Regions from separate parts of the Desulfitobacterium dehalogenans ATCC 51507 genome, predicted to be linked through region 1. Evidence: riboswitches for the same ligand, from Rfam matches in the RefSeq annotation. Region 1 holds a riboswitch; the other holds the start of a gene.
The links. Region 1 has a riboswitch for lysine ahead of lysA (diaminopimelate decarboxylase). Riboswitches for the same ligand answer to the same signal wherever they lie in the genome.

Region 2: it holds a riboswitch for lysine, as region 1 does, so the genes downstream of both, DESDE_RS08915 (transporter substrate-binding domain-containing protein) here and lysA (diaminopimelate decarboxylase) in region 1, are expected to answer to the same signal.

What each region holds. Positions count from the first base shown of each region.
Region 1 is NC_018017.1:4,242,900-4,246,113, forward strand. It holds gene DESDE_RS20275 (hypothetical protein) at 1-491, shown strand, start outside; gene lysA (diaminopimelate decarboxylase) at 605-1,855, opposite strand; lysine riboswitch at 1,981-2,155, opposite strand; gene DESDE_RS20285 (hypothetical protein) at 2,234-2,446, opposite strand; gene DESDE_RS20290 (sulfite exporter TauE/SafE family protein) at 2,528-3,214, opposite strand, start outside.
Region 2 is NC_018017.1:1,840,990-1,844,203, reverse strand. It holds gene DESDE_RS08925 (amino acid ABC transporter ATP-binding protein) at 1-262, opposite strand, end outside; gene DESDE_RS08920 (amino acid ABC transporter permease) at 283-1,044, opposite strand; gene DESDE_RS08915 (transporter substrate-binding domain-containing protein) at 1,183-2,031, opposite strand; lysine riboswitch at 2,160-2,342, opposite strand; gene DESDE_RS08910 (rubrerythrin family protein) at 2,539-3,033, shown strand.

The DNA.
Region 1 (3,214 bases):
CCGATGAAGAACTGGTTTACGAATACTGCAGCGGCATCGACCTCGCCCTAGCCGATAATTTGCTGTTCACTCAGGCCAAAGATATTCCGACGGAAACCCTGTACATATTTTTTTGCTACATAACCAGTCCGTCAGAAGGTTCGGAGAACATTCAGGAACAATGGCATAATAAAACCGATGACAAATACCATGTGCCGATAGCCGACATCGAAAACGTATTAAACCGCTATTTTGACGGCTACCATTTCGACCCCGCTCAAATCGACGGTTACCAGCCGCAGACCAAGGAGATTGTCATCGGCGGTCTGGGGGGATTTGGTGGAGGCCGTTTCCCGAAATTAGTTTCCAAAGAACAGCTGAGTGACGATACCCTGAAGCTGACCGTAGATTATTACGATTTCGATTATACAGAGGTTTTCTATACTAAAGTGTATACTATTCGTTTTACCGAGGAAGGTTCTCAGTATTTGTCTATCCAAAAAGCGGAGTAGGATCTCTTTGCTCCGCACTTATACCTTCTCATATGTTAAAAAGACCGGGGCACATGCAGCCTCGGTCTTTAGTATTTTTAAACGAGAGAAGGACCTGCCTTCTCTCTTAAGAACTATAGTTCACTGAAATCCAAGGTGGCGAAATAATCCTCTAGGATTTCCGCCCGGCGGATCAGCTTCACACTGCCGTCCCCTTGCAGCAATAACTCAGCATGACGCAGCTTGCCATTGTAGTTGAAGCCCATGGCATGTCCGTGAGCACCGGTATCATGAATCACCAGGATATCCCCGATATCGATCCGGGGCAGTTCCCGGTCCACGGCAAATTTATCGTTATTCTCACATAAGCTTCCGGTCACATCATAAATATGGTCCTTAGGCAGGTCTTCCTTACCCATGACGGTTATATGGTGGTATGCGCCGTATATTCCCGGACGCATCAGATCCGCCATGCTGGCGTCGACACCGATATAGTGTTTATAAATATCCTTACGATGAATAACCTGGGTCACCAAATAGCCAAAAGGTCCCGTTACCATGCGCCCGCATTCCAAGCAAATGCGCAAAGGATCCAAGCCGTTGGGAACGATCTTCTCTTCGTAAACTTTACGGACTCCTTCACCGATAGTCTCCAGATTGACCGGCTCTTGTTCCGGACGGTAGGGGATGCCGATTCCTCCGCCAAAATTCACAAATTCCAGGCGGATTCCCAGCCTTTCTTTCAGCTCTATGGCCAGATCAAACATCATCTCTGCTGTCTCAATGAAGAAATCAGGGTTCAGCTCATTGGAGATAATCATAGTATGAAGCCCGAAACGTTTCACTCCTTTATCACGAACGATCTCGTAAGCCTGGAATAATTGTTCCTTAGTTAAGCCATATTTGGATTCTTCAGGGCTGCCGATAATGGCATTTCCCTCCCGCAGGAAACCGGGATTATAACGGAAGGAGATCACCTCCGGCAGGCCGGCATGCTTTTCCAGATAATCAATATGGGTAATATCGTCTAAATTGATGATCGCCCATAAATCCTTAGCTTTTTGAAATTCGTCTGCAGGGGTATTGTTGGAGGTCAGTATAATGTTCTCCTCTGTGATTCCCGCCTTTTCTGCCAAAATCAGCTCAGCCAAAGAGCTGCAATCTGCTCCAAAGCCTTCTTCCCGAAGGATCTTCAGAATATGGGGATTGGGGAGAGCTTTGACGGCAAAATACTCCTTAAACTCCGGTGCCCAGGCAAATGCCGACTGAAGTCTTTGGGCATTTTTTCGAATGGCTACCTCATCATAAATATGAAAAGGGGTGCCATAGTCCGCTATAATTTTCCGCAATTGCTCTTGATTAAAGGGTAATTTTTTTGCTGCCATATTCTTCTCCTCTCCTAATACTATCAATCGATAGAAATTGTTAGAGTCTGATAGTGCAAAAAAAGGCTACGAGTCTCCCCGTAACCGTTTCTCTAAGGCGAAAATATAGTCTAAGCCCCAAAACTTCACGAGATAGCACTCCACCGAAAATCCGGTGACAGTCTTGCATTTTTTCAATGGAAGACCAGCTAAGACCCTTTGTCTTTGGCCTTTGCTTCGGCAGTGATTCCTTTCCTTATCCGTCATAGCCTGACGCGCTCGGGATAATTACTCTTAATGCACTGCGCCTCTATCATTCACTCTATGAATTATCTATACATTATGGAACAAGATGTTACCCTTGTCAATACATTGCTTCCGTATACATTGCCCCTGCCTTTATTCTTTCGCATTCTGCAGATTTTCCATGATCCCCCGATTGTGAAAAACATCCTCCACCTCTAAGTTAAGCTGGCCACCCTTTGTGCTTTCTTTGGGCTTCTCGCCATAATCCATTGTATTTGATCCGGACTCTTGAGTCTGACTGATCACACCTGCCGGTTCCCATAATTGGCGCTTCATCTCTTTAGCGGTATTCTTCCGGTCGTCCATGCGGGATTCCTCCTTTTATCCTGACAAAATCAATTGCTTGCTGGTTCTGTCTTTAGAGTACCCGAAAACGCCCAAAACATGTTAAAGAAACAATACCTTCAGAGGCTCAGCAATGGATGTCAGACCGATGACCAAAAGCAATCCATAGACCAGCTTCTTAAATTGAGCTTCATTAATTTTTTTCCTAAGGGGCTGACCGGCCACATAGCCAAGAATAACGGCCAAAATCATGCTGACAAGCACTATTCCAAAGGAAAGAGTAAAGCTCTCCCGGAATACAAGAATTTTGGAAGCGGTGGTCATGGCGTATTGGAAAAAGAAAAAGTTGACCGTAGTAGCTTGGAAGGCGTCTTTGGATAGATGCTTAATAAGCAACGCGACGACGGGTGGACCGGGGATGGCCGCTAAGCCATTGAGCAGACCTGAAGAAAAGGCCACTAAGGTGAAGCCCTTTGAAGATACATTGATGCTTCCTTCCTCTTCCACCGGGGCTGTGGCTACAGGGATTTTCTTCTCAGAGGCGCTGCCTTTGAGTTGTAACCACTGATAGAAAACATAACCAATGAGAATAATTCCTACAACCCCTTTGATATACACTTCATTCATATATCCACTTAAAGCAACACCCATAACCAATCCGGGAATACTTAAGAGCAAGAGTCGGAGGATTAAATCCCAGCGGGCTAACTGCCGCATTTTAAATCCCTGCAGGGCGGAGCCCATCATGGATAAAATCATTCCCGCCAAAAGAGCTTGTTGACTGGGTAA
Region 2 (3,214 bases), 1.9 Mb from region 1:
GCTGAAAGACCATCCCCAGTTTTTGGCGGTATTGATAGACATCGTGCTGATCATCCAGAATGTTTTCGCCTTTATAGATGATTTGGCCGCCGCTGGGTTTTTCTAAAAGGTTAATACAGCGCAGAAGCGTGGACTTCCCTGAGCCGGAGGAACCGATGATACAGACCACTTCTCCCTTGCGCACCGAAAAATCGATATCCTTCAAGACTTCATTGGCGCCGAAGGATTTGCTTAAATGGTGAACTTCAATGATTTTTTCCAAGGTTTTTCCTCCTTCCTCAATCAGGTCTTGGTTCTGCGCAGCATACTCTCAGCCGTTTGAACCTGCATTTGATTCATAGTATAGCTTTCCGGTCCGTCCATTCTTCTCTCGATATAACGAAGAATACGGGTGATCGTAAAGGTCATAATGAAATAGATGATACAGGCCACAGCGAAAGATTCAAAGTAGCGGAAGTTGTTCCCGGCAATGGACTTGGTTTGGAAATACAATTCCGTCACGGAGATCACATTGAGAACGGAAGTATCCTTAATATTGATTACAAATTCATTCCCCGTAGCCGGAAGAATATTACGGATAACCTGAGGCAAAACCACATTGGTCATGGTCTGGATATGATTCATACCGATAGCATGTGCCGCTTCAAATTGTCCTTTATCAATGGATATAATTCCCCCGCGAACGATCTCCGACATATAGGCTCCGGTATTAATAGACACAATAAAGACAGCCGCAAAGATGCGGTTCATATGGATATCAAAGGCTAACGCCGATCCGTAATAAATGACCATAGCCTGAACGATCATAGGGGTTCCCCGGAAGAACTCAATATAGCTTGCCAAAAGAGCATTGACCACTTTCAGAAAGATGCGTTTCATCCCCCGTTCCGGCATGGGGACGGTGCGTATAACACCGATAATAAGTCCGATGAGGGAGCCGATGATAGTACCAATGATAGAGATTAATAGGGTGAACCCCGCTCCACGCAGGAACATGGGCCAGTTTTCGGATACAATGCGTATGAACCAATCTAAGCTCATCATTCTCCTCCTTATAAATATATCAATAACCTTATAAGTAACAGGGCATTCGCAGAAAACATCACAAAACCGACTGCATTAAATGTAGCCGGTTTTATGAAACATTATTCGCAGCGGAATAAAAATGTCCTTTAAAGTGCCTTAGTTAGCTGCAGGTTGATTCTGAATTGCCTTATCCATGATTTGAAGGCGCTCTTGTTCAGAAATTCCTTTTAGGATCTCATTGATTTTGGCTGTAAGTTCGCTGCCCTTTTTCACTCCTACAGCAATGGCTGTATCTTCAGGGGATGTTTGGAATCCATCGGTGAATTCAACCATTTTGAAATCACTGTTGGCCGCTTGGGCACTGACCCCTTCCGGACGCTCGGAAACATAGCCGTCAATCATGCCTGATTGTATAGCTACCCGCATAGCCGGGAAGTTATCCATAGCGGTTTGTTTGGCAACCCCTTCGATCTGCTCAATGACATCATAGTGGAAGGTGTTTAACTGAGCCGTAATTTTAGCCCCATTAAAATCTTTCAGAGAGGTAGCGTTTTCATACTTGCTGCCGTTCTTTACCACCATAACCAGATCGGACTGGTAATAAATATCGGAGAAATCAATAGTTTCTTTCCGTTTTTCAGTCGGGGACATCCCGGCGATAATCGCATCGATTTTCCTGGAAGTTAAAGCAGGAACCAGACCATCCCATTCGGTTTTAACAATGACCAGTTCTTTTCCTAAACCTTCAGCAATCTTTTTGGCGATTTCCACATCGTAACCACCGGCATATTCAGCGCCGCCCTCAATTTTGACTCCGCCGTTGGCAGCATCCATCTGAGTCCAGTTAAAGGGGGCATAACCTGCCTCCAAGCCGACTTTGAATGTATTGCCTTCATTTCCCGCGGCCGGTGTTTGGGCATTTCCCTGACTACCTGAACTGCAGCCCGTGACCAACAGCATGGCCGCAAGTACCCCTGCCATGACTAATGATAATTTTCTCTTCATTGCTGAACCCTCTCCTTCTTCTCATTACCTGATTTTCATAAAATATTAAATAGTGTGAAAAATAAATGAGACCTGAGTTGGTACTCAGGTCGCAAAAGTCCTATTGCCCTTAAACCCCTCTTTTCCCCCGCCGAGATAGCACAACTCAATAAACCGGGACGTCTATTGAGACAGTTCTGCAGTTGTTCACTGCAGACCCAGCCCATAATACTGAGCGTATTAAAAGCTTCGGCGATATTTCCTTCTCCTTGTTCTCCTCGCTGCTCGTGCTCCAAAAAGGACTGTTAAATATCGCAACCTCTACCCCACCTGAAAAGTGAGGTTCACTATGAATTTATCTTCAGTCTACAATAACATAAGACAGCTTGTCAACCCGAACCGGTTTTGTATTATGTATGTATATCATCCGGTAATTTCTTTAGAGGAAATTTAATGAAACTGTAGAATCTAGTTTATACTAGAGGAACCCATCACTCTTTAGTTATATAAGGAATGGAGGATTAACAAATGAACCAACAAAGAACATTAAAACATCTTATGGATGCTTTTGCCGGTGAATCCCAAGCCAATAGAAAGTACCTTGCTTACGCAAAAAAGGCCGAAAAAGATGGTAACCTCAACGCCGCCAAACTCTTTCGGGCAGCGGCTGATGCTGAGACCCTGCATGCCCTCAGGGAATTGGAGCTCGCTGGTAAAGTAGGTTCCACCGTGGATAATCTGAAGGATGGAATCGCCGGTGAAACCTATGAGTTCGAAAGCATGTACCCTGATTTTATTAAAGTCGCTGAAGAAGAAGGCAATAAAGCAGCAGTGACCACCTTTACTTTTGCAATGAAAGCAGAAGAAGTCCATGCCAAGCTCTATAAAGATGCTTTAGAGAACTTAGACGCAAACGAAGAAGTCTTCTATTACCTCTGCCCTGTCTGTGGCAACATCGAGAAAATCGTCCCCGAAAAGTGTTTTATCTGTAATGTACCCGGGGATAAATTCATTAAGTACTAAAGTTAAGCATACTAAGGTTAATGGATCAGCAGGTCTATGAGTCCGACCTTGTCGGTAAGCACGGGTCGCCCTTAAAGGGCGATCCGTGCTTTTTTTCTTATCCATGTTTCAGGACTTGAAAAGTCTTGACCACCCCACCTATAATTAAAATAAGGCTTGAACTGTTTACTCTTAAAGGAGT